Regions from separate parts of the Streptomyces drozdowiczii genome, predicted to be linked through region 1. Evidence: riboswitches for the same ligand, from Rfam matches in the RefSeq annotation. Region 1 holds a riboswitch; each other region holds the start of a gene.
What was found. Region 1 has a riboswitch for cobalamin ahead of NEH16_RS29120 (ABC transporter substrate-binding protein). Riboswitches for the same ligand answer to the same signal wherever they lie in the genome.
Positions count from the first base shown of each region.

Region 2: another riboswitch for cobalamin. It lies ahead of NEH16_RS02235 (ABC transporter substrate-binding protein); the one in region 1 lies ahead of NEH16_RS29120 (ABC transporter substrate-binding protein).
Region 3: another riboswitch for cobalamin. It lies ahead of NEH16_RS10290 (ribonucleoside-diphosphate reductase subunit alpha); the one in region 1 lies ahead of NEH16_RS29120 (ABC transporter substrate-binding protein).

Region 1 covers NZ_CP098740.1:6,429,070-6,434,443, forward strand. Annotated here, with positions in the region: gene NEH16_RS29105 (acyl-CoA dehydrogenase) at 1-1,340, shown strand, start outside; gene NEH16_RS29110 (acyl carrier protein) at 1,582-1,821, shown strand; gene NEH16_RS29115 (beta-ketoacyl-[acyl-carrier-protein] synthase family protein) at 1,818-3,041, shown strand; cobalamin riboswitch at 3,093-3,250, shown strand; gene NEH16_RS29120 (ABC transporter substrate-binding protein) at 3,298-4,365, shown strand; gene NEH16_RS29125 (FecCD family ABC transporter permease) at 4,392-5,374, shown strand, end outside.
Region 2 covers NZ_CP098740.1:495,009-500,382, forward strand. Annotated here, with positions in the region: gene NEH16_RS02220 (DUF5134 domain-containing protein) at 1-586, opposite strand, end outside; gene NEH16_RS02225 (PepSY-associated TM helix domain-containing protein) at 583-2,055, opposite strand; gene cobF (precorrin-6A synthase (deacetylating)) at 2,156-2,968, opposite strand; cobalamin riboswitch at 3,052-3,193, shown strand; gene NEH16_RS02235 (ABC transporter substrate-binding protein) at 3,224-4,291, shown strand; gene NEH16_RS02240 (FecCD family ABC transporter permease) at 4,288-5,374, shown strand, end outside.
Region 3 covers NZ_CP098740.1:2,326,529-2,331,902, forward strand. Annotated here, with positions in the region: gene NEH16_RS10270 (sugar ABC transporter substrate-binding protein) at 1-629, opposite strand, end outside; partial or broken gene NEH16_RS10275 (GntR family transcriptional regulator) at 911-1,680, shown strand; gene NEH16_RS10280 (DUF3311 domain-containing protein) at 1,920-2,174, shown strand; gene mctP (monocarboxylate uptake permease MctP) at 2,171-3,787, shown strand; adenosylcobalamin-variant (AdoCbl-variant) riboswitch at 3,866-3,965, shown strand; partial or broken gene NEH16_RS10290 (ribonucleoside-diphosphate reductase subunit alpha) at 4,121-5,374, shown strand, end outside.

The sequences.
Region 1 (5,374 bases):
GCGGGGCGCAGAAGTTCATGCCCAACACGGGGCAGCCGGGCGGCCCCAAGTCGGGGCTCGTCGCCGCGCGGCTGCTGGCCGGCGGGGCCGACCGGGGGGTGTTCCTGTTCCTGGTGCCGCTCACCGACGCCACCGGTCCGCTGCCGGGCGTACGGGTGCGCAGGCTGCCGGCCCGCATGGGCAGCCCCGTCGACCACAGCCTGACCTCGTTCGACCAGGTCTTCGTGGGACGCGAGGCGCTGCTGACGGGCCCGCAGGGGCGGATCGACGCCGACGGCGAGTTCCGCAGCGCCATCGAGGGCCGCCGGCGCCGCTTCCTCGCCTCCATCGCCCGGGTCGTCACCGGCAGGATCTCCATGTCCGCCAGCGCCGTCGGCTCCGCGCGCGCCACGCTGGCCGTCGCGGTGCGGTACGGCGGACACCGCCAGGTCTCCGCCGTACGCGGGGCACGGCTGCCCGTGCTCGCGTACCGCACCCACCACGGGCCGCTCGCCGAAGCCATGGCCACCGTCTTCGCCATGAGCCTGCTGCACCGCCGCGTCCTGGACCGCTGGGAGGCGGCCCAGGCGGGGCCCGAGGCCGGGCGGGAGGCGGCCGAGCGCCTCGTGGACATCGCCAAGGGCTGGATCACCTGGCAGGCCAGGGCCGTGATCGTGGAATCCCGGGAACGCTGCGGCGCCCAGGGCCTCCTGGAGAACAACGGGATGGCCGCGCTCGTCACCGGCGTCGAGGGCGCCATCACCGCCGAGGGCGACAACCTCGCCGTCCACGCCAGGGCCGCCGCCGCCCTGCTCGCCGACCGCCCCGCGTACGAGCCCGCCGCCCCGGCCCACGGCGACCTCACCGACCTCCGGTTCCTGGTCCGCCTCCTGGGGTGCGCCGAGGAGCTGTGGTTCGCGCGCGCCGGGGCCCGGGCGGCCGACGCCGCGCACGGCGACCCGCTGGGCCGCTGGAACGCGGCGGCGGGCCCGGCGCTGCGCGGGGTCGAGGCGCACGCCTGCCGGCAGGCGGCCGAGGCGTACGCGGAGGCGGTCGAGGCGCTGCCGCCCGGGGCGGACCGGGACCGGCTCGTCGAGCTGGCCCGGCTGTTCGCCCTGGGCCGGGTCGCCCGCGACAGCGGCGACCTGCTCGCGGCCGGCCACCTGAGCGCAGGTCGGGCGGAGGCGCTGACGGACCACACGGAACGGCTCATCGCGGCGGTCGCCCCCCACCTCCCGGAGCTGGCCGACTCCTTCGCCCTCCCCGACGAGCTGCTCGCCGACTGGCCGATCACGGGCCCCGGTTACGCCGAGGCGTACGACGATCCGGAGGCCCACTGGCACGCGGAGGCGGGGCGATGAGCGGCACCCGGGCGCGCCGGGCGGCACGGGCCGTACAGGGGCTCGGGGCGGGGGCCGTCCTCCTCGCCTACTGGACGACCGTCGCCCTGTTGGCGCGGTGGTGCGGGGCGCCCCGGACGGGCGTTGGCGAATCGGTTCGCCGCAAGGCGTAACCGGATCGACGCTGCTCAGTTGTTCCGGCGTCGGGGCCGTGTGCGCCGGCGCCGGACACCCCCCGGATGGGCGTGAGGAAAGGAAGACCATGAGCACGATCCACCCCCGCATCACCGACGTACTCAGCCGTACCTTCAAGGTGCCCGTGGCCGAGATCCTCCCGGACTCCACGATGGACAGCCTGGACATGGACTCCCTCGCGGCCGCCGAGTTCGCCGTCGTCCTCCGGGAGACCACCGGGGTCGAGCTGGACACCGGCACCCTGACCCGGGGGACCACCCTTGCCGAGCTCACGGCGCACCTGCACGCGTCGGCCGGCGCCCGATGAGGACACCGGCCGTCGCCGTCACCGGGCTCGGCATGATCACCCCGGTCGGCAACGACACCGAGTCCACCTGGGACGGGGTGTGCGCCGCGGTGAGCCCGGCCCGCACCGTCCCCGCGCTCGCCGGGTGCGCGATCGACTTCGCCTGCGTGGTCGACGGCATCGACCTGGACGCCGAGATCGGCCGCCGTACCGCCTTCCGGATGGGCCGGTACGTCAAGTTCGCGGTCCTGGCCGCCCGGGAGGCCGTCGCCGACGCCGGGCTCGACCCGGCCGGCTGGGACGGCAGCCGGGTCGCGGTCGTCGTCGGCACCAGCAGCGGGGGCTCGGCGCACCTCACCGACCAGGCGCTGGTCCTGGAGCGGAAGGGCCCGGAGGCGACCTCGCCGGCCGGGGTCCTGCTGACCATCCCCAACATGCCCGCCGCCGAGATCGCGATCGAGATGCGGGCCACCGGCCCCAGCATGGCCCCGTGCACGGCCTGTTCGTCCGGTGTCACCGCGCTGTCCGTCGCCCGTGACCTCCTGGCGACCGGGCAGTGCGACGTGGCCATCGCGGGGGCGACCGAGTCGACCGTCTTCCCGATCGCCATGACCGGCTTCGCCCGGTCGGGGGCCGCCGCCCGCGCGGACGGCGACCTGTCCCGGCTCAGCCGGCCCTTCGCCGCCGACCGGGCCGGACTCGTCATGGGCGAGGGCGCCGCGGTCATGGTGCTGGAACGCGTGGCGGACGCGGAGGCCAGGGGCGCCGAGCCCCGGGCCCTGCTCGCCGGCACCGGGGCCACCACGGACGCCCACCACCCCACCAGCCCGCACCCCGACGGCCGGATCGCCCGGGCCGCCGTCGAGGCCGCCCTGCGCGACGCGGGCTGGCGGGCCGACGAGGTGGAGCACGTCAACGCGCACGGCACCGCGACCGTACGCAACGACGCCGCCGAGGCCGCGCTGATCAGCCGGGTGTACCCGCACCGGCCACCCGTCACCGCCCCCAAGGGCGTGCTCGGGCACTGCATGGGCGCGGCCGGGGCGATCGAGGCGGGGCTGACGGTCCTCACCCTCCAGCGCGGGGTCGTCCCGCCGGTCGCCAACCTGGACGCGCCCGCGCCCGGGTTCGACATCGACTGCGTCACCAAGGTGCCGTTGGTGCGGCCGGTCCGCCGGGCCGTCAGCCACTCCTTCGGCTTCGGCGGGCACAACGCGGTGGTGGCCCTGCAACGTCCATGATCCCCCGGGGCGGCCCTGAACTGCGCGGACGCCCGTGGTAGCGTCCCCGGAGCCAGTCGAACTCCTCGTGGGAGTCAGGGAATCCGGTGCGAATCCGGAACTGACGCGCAGCGGTGAGGGGGACGGGCGGGGCCACGGCCACTGGGAGACCCGGCGTCTCCCGGGAAGGCGTCCCGCCCGGACGAACCCGAGTCCGAAGACCTGCTGGCGACCGCCGTCCGGGACCGGGCGGCGGACCGTACAGCGGGCCCCGCGCATGGGCCCAGAGACGCCGAGGTACCCCGTGCCGCCGATATCCGGCCCCGCCCGTTCCGCCGCCCTGCTCACCGCCGCGCTCCTGCTGCTGACGGCCTGCGGGGGGTCTCCCTCCGAACAGGCCGACGCACCGGGCAAGGCCGACGGCTATCCGGTCACGCTCAAGAACTGCGGGCGCACCGTCACCGTGGACGCCCCGCCCCGGCGCGCGGTCTCCGTCGACCAGGGCACCACGGAGATCCTGCTCTCGCTCGGCCTCCAGGACCGGATCGCGGCCACCGCCACCTGGACCGACCCGGTGATGAAGGGCCTGGAGAAGGCCAACGCCGGCGTGAAGCGCATCGCCGACAACCGGCCCTCCTCCGAGAAGGTCCTCGACCAGGAGCCCGACTTCGTCGCCGCCGACTTCGAGTCGACCCTCGCCAAGGGCGGCGTCGCCCCGCGCGAACAGTTCGAGAAGCTGGGCGTCCCCACCTATGTCGCGCCCGCCGACTGCACCGCCAAGGACAACACCAAGGACGGCGACGGCGTCCGCACCGGCGCCCTCACCATGGACAGCGTCTACGCCGAAGTGCGCGACCTGGCCCGGGTGTTCGGTGTGCCGGAGCGCGGCGAGAAGCTGGTCGCGCGGCTCCGGGAGCGTATCCGGAAGGCCGCCGACGGCATCGACGGATCCGGCACCTCCGTCATGTACTGGTTCGCCAACTCCGAGTCCCCCTATCTGGCGGGCTGCTGCGGGGCGCCGGGCATCATGACCCGGGAGCTGGGCCTCAAGAACGTCTTCGACGACACGCACGACGAGTGGCCCCAGATCAACTGGGAGACCGTCGCCGACCGCGACCCGGACGTCCTCGTCATCGGGGACCTCACCCGCAAGTCGCAGACCGCCGAGAGCGCCGCCGGGAAGATCGCCTTCCTGGAGTCCAACCCCGTCACGAAGAAGATGGACGCCGTGCGCCACAAGCGTTACGTCCTGCTCAGCGGCCAGGCCATGAACCCGACCATCCGCACGGTCGAGGGCGTGGAGCTGGTGGCCGCCGGGCTGCGCGACTTCGGGCTCGCGGGGTGACGGCCACCGACCTGCCCGAAAAGGCTCTGCCCGAAAAGGCCCCGCCCGGTAAGGCCCCGCACACCGCACGCCCCCGCGCCCGCGCACTGCGCGGCGGCCTCCTGTGGACCGGCGGCGTCGTGCTGCTCACCCTGTCCGTCGCGGTCGCCGTCACCATCGGACCGGCCCGGATCTCCGTCGTGGACGTCTGGTCCGCCGTCGCCGCGCACCTCGGTGTGGGCGAGGCCCGGCTCAGCCCGATCCGCGACGGCATCATCTGGAACCTGCGCATGCCGCGTACGCTGCTCGCCGCCGTCTGCGGGGCGGGCCTCGCGGTCTGCGGGACCGTCATGCAGTCCCTGCTGCGCAACCCGCTGGCCGACCCGTTCGTCCTCGGCGTCTCCTCCGGCGCGTCCACCGGCGCGGTCCTGGTCGTCGTGCTCGGCGTCGGCGGGGGAGCGGTGACGCTGCCGGCGGGGGCGTTCATCGGGGCGCTCTGCTCCTTCGCCCTGGTGATGCTGCTCAGCCACACCCTGGGCGGCTCCACCGACCGGGTCGTCCTCTCCGGCGTCGCCGCCATGCAGCTGTTCTCGGCGCTGACCTCGTTCGTCGTCATGACCGCCGCCGACGCCGAGCAGACCCGGGGCGTGCTGTTCTGGCTGCTCGGCTCGCTCGGCGGGGTCGGCTGGACCGACGTCTGGGTCTGCTCCGCCGTCCTCGCCGTCAGCCTGGTCGTCTGCCTGGGCCACGCCCGTACGCTCGACGCCTTCGCCTTCGGGCAGGACGCGGCCGCCGCCCTCGGGGTGAACGTCGCCCGCGTGCGGACCGTCCTGCTCTGCACGACCGCGCTGCTCACCGCCGCGCTCGTCAGCTCGGCCGGGGCCATCGGCTTCGTCGGGCTGGTCCTGCCGCACGCCGCCCGCGCCCTCACCGGCTCGGGCCACCGCAGACTGCTGCCGGTCACCGCGCTCGCCGGGGCCGTCTTCCTCGTCTGGGTCGACACGCTCGCCCGGACCGTCCTCGACCCCCA
Region 2 (5,374 bases), 5.9 Mb from region 1:
GGACCGCACCGCCCGAGCCCGCGTCGCCCGGAGCACGCGGCGCCGGACGGCCCGTGTCGAAGCCCCTCGCGAGCCAAACCAGCGCGAGCGCGAGCAGAAGCAGTGCGAGCAGACCCGCGCCCCAGCGATCGCCGGTGCCGCTGAGCGTCATCGTCGCGAGCGCTCCGGGCGCGGCCATGTCCATCCCCGGCATGTCGTGTGCCTGGCCGCCACCCATCGCACCCATGGACATGCCCGACGCCATCGCGGCGGCCATCCATGCCATCGCGCCGGTCATCAGGGCGTGCGGCAGCGCGCCCGCGAGAGCCCGTCCCCGCGGCTCGGGGCCGACGGGAAGAGCGAGGGCGGCCACCACGAACCAGGCCGCCGCGGCCGAGAAGAAGATCACCTGCGGGGTGGCGGGCAGGTCCAGGCCCCAGGACCAGGCCATCGCGAACATCGCGAGGGCCATCACCGCGTGCAGTCCGTGCGCCAGCCGTACGGCCCACGGATGGGAGCGGGCCGTGAAGGCACGCCAAAGACCGTGGACGGCAAGTCCGCAGAAGAGCAGCGTCAGAATCCAGCGCAGCCCGTTGGCGGCGATCATCGGGCCATCTCCTTCGGCTTCTCGGATCGCGCTTCCGGGTGTGTACGCCCGCGTCGGCGCACTTCGGCGACTGCCAGGTCCGCGAGCAGGAAGCAGACCAGGGGCAGCCCGAACAGCGGCAGGTAGTACGCGAGGACGGCGGTCACGACGACGAGCGGGGCCATGGCCCTCCCCGGCACCCGCCGCCAGGCCCCCCGGACCGGCGGACGTCCGAGCCGTGTCCCGCCTCCCCGGGTGGGCCTACGGAGCCACCACATGCGGTAGCCCCAGAAGAGCATGCCGATGAGCGCGAGGGCGATGGCCGCGAGGGCGATCTGGTTGGCGAGGCCGAAGAGCAGGCCCATGTGGGCGTCGATGCCCCAGCGGGTGAGTTTGGCGAGGACGGGGAAGTCGTCGAAGACCACCTTGTCCGTGACCTTGCCGGTGGCGGGGTCGATGGCCACCGAGTCCTGCTGCTCCGGCCAGTGCCGCGTGTTCTCCTTGACGACGTACCCGCTCCTGCTGTCGGCGGGTGGAGTGATGACGAGCTTGCCGCGCAGACCTTCGGCACGGGCGATGCGGACGGCCTCGTCCAGGTCGGTCTGGACGGCGGAAGTGCCGGGCGCGGGCTGCTTCGACGCCGCCCCGCCCAGGGTCGAGGAGACGGACGGCGTCGCCCCGCCCAGCGCGTCCTGGATCGTGCCGATGTTCACGCCCGCGTGCGCGGACCACGTCAGTCCGGTTGCCGAGAGGGCGAGGAAACCGGCCGACACCCACAAGCCCACGGCCCCGTGCCAGGACAGCGTGCGCTTGCGCCCCTGCACGCCCCGGCGCGGTACGAACAGCCGACGCATCCTCTCCCGCCCGCGCGGCGCCCCGAGCCACAGGGCGAGCCCGCCCAGCACCTCGACCCACAACCAACTCGCTGCGATCTCGCTGTAGTTGCGGCCGAACTCCCCGAGATGCAGCGTGCGGTGCAGGCTGTCGAACCACGCCCGTACGGGCAGCCACTCGCCGAACGTACGCAGCGAGCCGCGCACCTCCGCCGTGTAGGGATCGACGAAAGCGGTCTGCGTGTATCCCTCGGGCAGCCCCTTCACGTCGAAGGTGACGCGCGTGGTGTCCTCGTCGCCCGCTCCCTTGGTGACGGAGACGAGCCGCCCGCCGGGTGTCGCCTCGCGGGCCGAGTCCACCTGGGCGGCCAGCGGCTTCGGTTCGCCGTGCGGGGTGACCTTCAGTTCGTGGTGGTAGACGACGGACTCGATCTGCGGCGTCGCCGTGTAGAGCAGTCCGGTCACGGCGGCGACGAGCAGGAACGGACCGATGAGGACGCCCGCGTAGAAGTGCAGGCGCAGAAGGAGGGGCCGCAGCCCGCTCCACATGCCTCCACCGCTCCTCGTCGTCGGCGTGGCGAAGTCCTCGGTGGCGGCGGCCTCCTCGGTCGTGTGTGGTCGGAGCGGTGGTGGCGCGGCAGGCGTGGTCTCGGTCATCGGCTGCTCCTCGTGCGTGGACCGGTGGGGACGGTGACGTGCACGTAGAGGAGTCGGAGCGAATGGCGCGCGAGTTCCCACCACCAGGGTGAGACCTACGTCACATGCGATGGAGGTCCGCAGCCCCCCGCGACGGTCCTTCCGCGATGCGCAGCAGATACGTGTCCATGATCCAGCCGTGCCGCTCGCGTGCCTCGGCGCGGACCCGTCGGATGCGGTCGGAGACTTCACGGATCGGCCCGGCAACGAGGAGTTCGTCCGGGGTGCCGAGGTAGGCGCCCCAGTAGATCCATACGCTGTCGCCCGCGACCTGGGTGAACGACTCGTGGGCGTCGAGCATGACGACGATGTCGCCGTCGTCGTTCTGGCCGACGTCGGCGAGACGGCGGGCCGGGGTGATGTGCACCGGGCGTCCCACCTGGTTGAGCGGGATGCGGTGACGGGCGGTCAGGGCGGCGACGCTCGTGATTCCGGGGATGACCTCGACGCTCACGGAGAGCGCGCCGCGGTCCTCGATGTCCCCGAGGATGCCGAGCGTGCTGTCGTACAGGGACGGGTCGCCCCAGACGAGGAAGGCCCCCGTCTCGCCGGCCGTCATCTCGTCGCGCATCGCCCGCTCGAAGATCTCGCCGCGCCGCTCACGCCAGTCCTGGACGGCCGCCGTGTAATCGGAACGGTCCATCGGGCGCCGGTCGCGGCTGGGGTCCTCGACCTCCACCACGCGGTACGGGCCCCGCGCGTGCTCCTCGATCATCCGGTGGCGCAGGTCGGTCAGCGACGCCTTGTCGGGGCCCTTGCCGACGATGAAGAAGACGTCGGCGCGGCGGATCGCCTTCACGGCCTGAAGGGTCAGATGGTCGGGGTTGCCGGCCCCGATGCCGATGACGAGGATCGCGCGCTGTTCCGTGCTCATGCGGACAGTCTTCCAGGGGCCTCTCCTCGGCCGGCGCCGGGACGCCCGGCTCGCGTCCGACCCGGTGTCCGGGTGCGCCCGGTCATTACGTACGATCACCAGGTCAAAGCCGCGGCAGGAGCCAGGAAGCCGGTGCGAATCCGGCACGGTCCCGCCACTGTGACCGCGCACGTCCCCACGGGTGTCCGCGGAAGTCAGGTCACTGACCTGCCGCGGGCCCGATCCGAGGAGCGCGGACTCCGCAGGAGGCTTCCCATGCACGACGGTCACAGCCGTCCCCTTTTCTCGTTCTCCCCGTCGCCCGTGGTGTCCGCGATTTCACGTCGGCGCGGTCCGGCGCGCCTCGCCGCGGCCGTCACAGCGCTGTCGGCGATCCTGCTGACGGCCGGCTGCGGCTCGTCCGGCACCACCGACGACTCCCCGAAGGCGAGTGCCTCGGCGGCGAAGGGCTTCCCCGTCACCATCGACAACTGCGGGGTCAGGACGACGTACACCGAACCGCCGTCCCGCGCGGTGACCATCCACCAGCACCCGGCCGAACTGATGCTCTCGCTGGGGCTGAAGGACCGTATGGCCGGTACGTCGTACCCCGACTCGGCGGTGCTGCCCGCTCTGCGCAAGGACTTCGCGTCGATCCCGCAGTTGTCGAAGGAGGCGCCGTCGTTCGAGAAGGTCCTCGACACCGATCCCGACTTCGTCTACGGCGGGTACGCCAGCGCGTTCGCGGAGAAGGAGGGGCGCTCGCGCAAGGCGTTCCGGGACGCGGGCATCGACACCTACCTCAACCGGGAGAACTGCGCCGGGAAGGAGGGGGTGACGATGGAGGACACGTACGCCGAGATACGCACGATCGGCAAGATCTTCGGCGTCCCCGACCGCGCGTCGGCTCTCGTCTCCGAGCTGCGCACCCGCGTGGACAAGGCGAGCGCGGCCGTGAAGGGCGCGCGTGATGTCTCCGTGTTCGTCTACGACAGCGGCGACAAGTCCGCCTTCACGGCCGGGGGCAAGGGCCTGGGCAACGAACTGATCGAGCTGGCGGGCGGCAGGAACGTCTTCTCCGACCTGGACGACGTGTTCGGCGACGCCTCATGGGAACAGGTCGTCGACCGCAAGCCGGAAGTCATCGCCATCTACGACTACGCGGGCACCACCGTCGCGCAGAAGAAGAAGTTCCTGCTCTCCCAGCCCGCCCTCGCCGACGTGCCCGCGATCAGGAACAAGCGCTTCGTGGTCCTGCCGCTGACCGACACCCTCGTCGGCGTCCGCTCGGCGGACGCCGTGGGCGACCTGGCGCGCGGGCTGCACCCGGACAGCTTCGAGTGACGGCGCTCGCCACGGACGCCGGGCACACCACCGCGGTCGAGCCGCGCCGCCGGGCCGCGTTCGCCGTCGTCCTGGTCGGGCTCACCGTGCTGCTGGCCGCCTGCATGACCGCGGGGCTCGCCCTCGGCTCGGTGCGGGTGCCGCCCGCCCAGGTGTGGCACATCGTGACGCACGCGCTCGGCGCCGACTGGACGGAGCCCACCTGGACCCGGGCGCGGGAGACGATCGTGCTCGACGTGCGGGGCCCCCGCGTCCTGCTCGGCGCGGTCACCGGCGCGGGCCTCGCCGTCGTCGGTACGGCGCTCCAGGCGCTGGTGCGCAACCCCCTCGCCGAGCCGTACCTCCTCGGCGCGTCCTCCGGCGCCTCGCTCGGCGCGGTCTCGGTGATCGTGTTCGGGTCGAGCCTCTTCGGGACGGTGTCCCTGTCGGCGGCCGCGTTCGCGGGGGCACTGGGCGCGCTCGTCCTCGTCTACGCGGCCGCCCGCACCGGTGGCCGCATCACCTCGATGCGACTCGTCCTGGCAGGGGTCGCCGTGGCGTCGGTGCTCAACGCGCTGCTGAACCTGCTCCTCCTGACGACGGACAACGGCAACGAGGCGCGCACGGTCCTCGCCTGGACCATGGGCGGTCTCGGCGGTGTGTCCTGGGGGTCGCTCTGGCTGCCGGGTCTGGCGCTGCTCCTCGGCATCGCGGTCCTCATGGTGCAGGCCCCGAATCTGAACCTGCTGCTGGCCGGGGAGGAGGCCGCCGCCACCATGGGCCTGGACGTCGCGCGGTTCCGGGCCCGGATGTTCGTGCTCGTGTCGCTGGTCACCGGTGTGCTGGTCGCCGCGGCCGGACCGATCGGCTTCGTGGGCCTGATGCTCCCGCACATCGTGCGGCTGCTCGTCGGCGGCGACCACCGGCGCGTGCTGCCGACCGCCGCGCTGGGCGGTGCGTCCTTCCTGGTCCTCTCGGACATCGTGGCGCGGACCGTGACGGCGCCGGAGGAGATCCCGGTCGGCGTGCTCACCGCCCTGTGCGGCGGGCCGTTCTTCCTGTGGCTGATGCGGCACGACGCGCGCAAGAAGGCAGGAGGCACGG
Region 3 (5,374 bases), 4.1 Mb from region 1:
GACATCGCGGCGTACCAGTAACGGCCCGGGTAGTACAGGGACGAGGCGCGCTTGTCCTTCTTCGCGAGCTCGGCCTGGACCTTGTCCATCGCCTTGAGGAAGTCGTCCTCGTTCTGCGGGAGGGTGTCGCTGCCGGTACCGGCCTTCAGCATGTCCTTGTTGTAGACCGCGAGGCGGGCGGAGGCGTAGTAAGGAACGCAGTAGATCTTGCCCTCGTAGGAGCAGGTGTCCTTCAGACCCTTGATCCAGGTGTCCGAGTTCTCGTACTTCGAGGTGTCGATCTCGCCGAGCGCGCCGTTGAGGATGTACTGCATGGTCTCGGTGTTGCCGAGTTCGACAACGTCCGGGAACTTGTCGCCACCGAGGGAGGTGTCGAGCTTCTTGACCTTGTCAGCCCAGCCCTGGTACTGGATCTTGACGTTGACGTTCGGGTACTTCTTCTTGAACTGGGCGTTGACGTCCTTCACCAGTTCCGGCCAGGTCGACTGGGCCTCGCCCATGAGCCAGACAGTCAGGTCTTCCTTGCGGTCCTTCGGGTCCTTCGAGGACGTCTTGTCGTCCGAACCACACGCCGCGATGGAAACCAACATGCCCGCGACGCCGATCGCCGCGATGAGCTTGCGCTTCACGCCACCCTCCTCAGGGATGCTGCAACCCCCTCCCCACCGCGCGAGAACGTCGACGAGTACCTCTGGGGCTGGGACCTGGTCTTTAATGGTTTAGACCAGTACCGGGAGCTTGGCCTAGACCTTTAGGGGTGTCAAGGGTGTATAAGAAGTGCACTCGCGTCCGTTATAGGACCGACACCTGAGGGAGGGCGACGAGCCGTGACCGGACCGTGCCACCATGTGAGCCGCGACAGACGGAGGAGCCGGTGACGGCAGCAACGCAGCAGTCGGGAAGGCGGGCCATGGGCGCCGACGGGGGCAGTTCGGAGAACGAGACGGGTGCGGGCGCCGGGACGCGCACCGCGCGCGTCCCGAAGTACTACCGGCTGAAGCGACATCTCCTCGACATGACGGACACCATGCCGCCGGGCACCCCCGTCCCCCGGAACGGACCCTGGCGGCCGAGTTCGACACCTCGCGCACCACCGTGCGCCAGGCCCTCCAGGAGCTGGTCGTCGAAGGCCGGCTGGAGCGCATCCAGGGCAAGGGCACCTTCGTCGCCAAGCCGAAGGTCTCCCAGGCCCTGCAACTCACCTCGTACACCGAGGACATGCGCGCCCAGGGACTCGAACCGACCTCGCAGCTCCTGGACATCGGCTACGTCACCGCCGACGACACCCTGGCCGGGCTGCTCGACATCGGCGCCGGCGGCCGGGTCCTGCGGATCGAGCGGCTGCGCCTGGCGAGCGGTGAGCCGATGGCCATCGAGACCACGCACCTGTCGGCCAAGCGCTTTCCCGCGCTGCGCCGTTCACTGGTCAAGTACACCTCGCTCTACACCGCGCTCTCCGAGGTGTACGACGTCCGGCTGGCCGAGGCCGAGGAGACCATCGAGACCTCCCTGGCCACCCCGCGCGAGGCCGGGCTGCTCGGCACCGACGTGGGCCTGCCGATGCTGATGCTCTCCCGGCACTCGCTGGACGAGCAGGGCGAACCGGTCGAGTGGGTGCGCTCGGTCTACCGCGGCGACCGCTACAAGTTCGTCGCCCGCCTGAAGCGGCCGCTGGACTGACCCCTCGTACGCATGTGCTTCCGAACGGCCCCCGGACCGCCCCCGGGGGCCGTTCGGCGTTCCCGTGGCCGGGCTTGGCCTGGACCAGCCCTCGGACGTTTGCCGCCATTCCGGCCAACCGGCCGGTCCGTGACGACCGTTGCCGGACCGCAATGCGGACAGGGGGTGACGGTGGCCGGATCCCTCGCCTAGATTTCCTGCGCATTACAGGTGATCAGCGAGGGGACGGAGTCGCCGCCATGGCGGAAGAACCAGAAGGAAAGCCACCCACGGTCACACCGGTGCGGGTGGTCATCGCGCTGTGCCTCGTCGCGCCGTTCGTGGCGATGCTCTGGGTGAGTTCGTACGCGAAGATCGACCCGACCTTCATCGGCATCCCGTTCTTCTACTGGTACCAGATGCTCTGGGTGCTGATCTCCACCGCGCTCACCATGGTCGCGTACAAGCTGTGGCAGCGTGACCAGCGCGCCCGCAAGGGGGGTGCGTCGGCATGAAGGACGGCGTGAACGGCGTCGCGCTCGGCGTCTTCATCTTCTTCTTCCTGGCCGTCACGGTCATGGGCTTCCTGGCGGCCCGCTGGCGCAAGGCCGAGAACGAGGCCACGCTCGACGAATGGGGCCTGGGCGGACGGTCGTTCGGCACCTGGGTCACCTGGTTCCTGCTCGGCGGCGACCTCTACACCGCGTACACCTTCGTCGCCGTGCCCGCGGCGATCTACGCGGCCGGCGCCTCCGGCTTCTTCGCGGTGCCGTACACCATCCTGGTGTACCCGCTGATCTTCACCTTCCTGCCGCGCCTGTGGTCGGTCTCGCACAAGCACGGGTACGTCACCACCTCGGACTTCGTCCGCGGCCGGTTCGGCTCGAAGGGTCTTTCGCTGGCCGTCGCGGTCACCGGCATCCTCGCCACCATGCCGTACATCGCGCTCCAGCTCGTCGGCATCCAGGCGGTGCTGGACGTGATGGGCGTCGGCGGCGGCGAGAACACCAACTGGTTCGTCAAGGACCTGCCGCTGCTGATCGCGTTCGCGGTGCTCGCCGCGTACACCTACTCCTCCGGGCTGCGGGCGCCGGCCCTGATCGCGTTCGTCAAGGACGGGCTGATCTACCTGGTCATCGCCGTCGCGATCATCTACATTCCGATCAAGCTGGGCGGCTTCGACGACATCTTCGCCTCCGCCCAGGACAAGTTCACCAAGGCGGGCGCGGGCAGCCTCGCACCGGCCGCGGCCGGCCAGTGGGGTTACGCGACCCTGGCGCTCGGCTCCGCGCTGGCGCTCTTCATGTACCCGCACTCGATCACGGCGACGCTCTCCAGCCGCAGCCGTGAGGTGATCCGCCGCAACACCACGATCCTGCCGCTCTACTCGCTGATGCTGGGCCTGCTCGCGCTGCTCGGCTTCATGGCGATCGCCGCGGGCGTCAAGGTGGACAACGGCCAGCTGGCCATCCCGCAGCTGTTCGAGAACATGTTCCCCGACTGGTTCGCGGGCGTGGCCTTCGCCGCGATCGGCATCGGCGCCCTGGTGCCGGCCGCGATCATGTCCATCGCGGCGGCGAACCTCTTCACGCGCAACATCTACAAGGACTTCCTGAAGCCGGACGCGACGCCCGAGCAGGAGACCAGGGTCTCCAAGCTGGTCTCGCTGCTGGTCAAGGTCGGCGCGCTGGCCTTCGTCCTCACCATGGACAAGACCGTCGCGATCAACTTCCAGCTGCTGGGCGGGATCTGGATCCTCCAGACGATGCCGGCCCTGGTCGGCGGCCTGTTCACCCGGTGGTTCCACCGCTGGGCGCTGCTCGCCGGCTGGGCGGTCGGCATGGTCTACGGTACGGCTGCCGCGTACGGGGTCGCGAGCCCGACGCAGAAGCACTTCGGCGGGTCCTCCAAGGAGATCCCGGGCCTCGGCGAGATCGGCTACATCGGCCTCACCGCGTTCGTGCTGAACGTCGTGGTCGTCGTCGTCCTCACCTTCGTCCTGAACGCGCTCAAGGCCCCCGCCGGGACCGACGAGACCTCCCCCGGCGACTACACCGCGGACGCGGGCGACCCGGGCGTCCAGGAGAAGCTGCCGCCGGCCACGGCGGGCGCGCCGGGCGGTCACTGACCGCACACTTTTACGCCACGCGACACAACATGTGGGGGCTGCCCGACAGGGCGGCCCCCACATGTATGCTCGTGCTCGCTGTCGTCGCAGGGGAATCCGGTGTGAATCCGGAACTGTCCCGCAACGGTGTATTCGGTGTGCTTTCGCGCACCCGTGGAGTCCGAGGACCTGCCGACAGCGCATCCGGCTCGACCGAACCGGATGCCCAGACGTCCGGGCCTCGTGGGATGGGCCGGTGGACGCCGCACGGAGTGCGCCCCGACCGGGTCCGCTCCTGCCCGGCTGCCCCCGTGCTCCCCTCCGGCCCAGAGCCGAGCGAGGGAGAGCACCACCGTGACCATCGCGCCAGCCGATCCGGTTTCAGCGGCCGAAGCAACGGGGACCGCGAGCGACGGACCGGGCACCGCACTGCTGCGGACCCTGACCGACCTCACGGCCGACCTGCCCGACACCGACCCCGGTCGCGTCGCCGCCGCCGCCCTGCGCGGCCGCAACGCCCGGTCGGACGAGGCGGAGCTGCGCTCGCTGGCCACCGAGGCCGCGGCCGGCCTCATCTCCGAGGACCCGGCCTACTCCCGGCTCGCCGCCCGGCTGCTCACCCGGACCATCGCGGACGAGGCCGCCGGGCAGGGCGCCACCTCGTTCTCCGCCTCGGTCGCCGTGGGCCACCGCGAGGGCCTGATCGCGGACCGGACCGCCGAGTTCACGACGCTGCACGCGGACGCCCTGGACGCGCTGGTCGAGCGGTCCCTCGCGGACGGCGCCGACGACCGCTTCGGGTACTTCGGGCTGCGCACCCTGCACAGCCGCTATCTGCTGCGCCACCCGCTCACCCGCCAGGTCATCGAGACCCCCAGCACTTCATGCTCCGGGTCGCCGCCGGGCTCGCCGAGGACACCTCCGAGCGGGCGCTGGACGAAGTCGCCGCGCTGTACGGGCTGATGAGCCGGCTGGACTACCTGCCGTCCTCGCCGACGCTCTTCAACTCCGGCACCCGCCACCCGCAGATGTCCTCCTGCTACCTGCTGGACTCGCCGCTGGACGAGCTGGACTCGATCTACGACCGCTACCACCAGGTGGCCCGCCTGTCGAAGCACGCGGGCGGCATCGGCCTCTCGTACTCCCGCATCCGCGCCCGGGGCTCCCTGATCCGGGGCACCAACGGCCACTCCAACGGCATCGTGCCGTTCCTCAAGACGCTGGACGCCTCCGTCGCCGCCGTGAACCAGGGCGGCCGGCGCAAGGGTGCCGCCGCGGTCTACCTGGAGACCTGGCACGCGGACATCGAGGAGTTCCTGGAGCTGCGCGACAACACGGGCGAGGACCAGCGCCGCACGCACAACCTGAACCTGGCGCACTGGATCCCGGACGAGTTCATGCGCCGCGTCGACGCGGACGGGACCTGGTCGCTGTTCTCCCCGGCGGACGTGCCCGAGCTGACCGACCTGTGGGGCGACGAGTTCGACGCCGCCTACCGGGCGGCCGAGGCGAAGGGCCTGGCCCGCAAGACCATGCCGGCCCGCGAGCTGTACGGCCGGATGATGCGGACCCTGGCGCAGACCGGGCAGGGTTGGATGACGTTCAAGG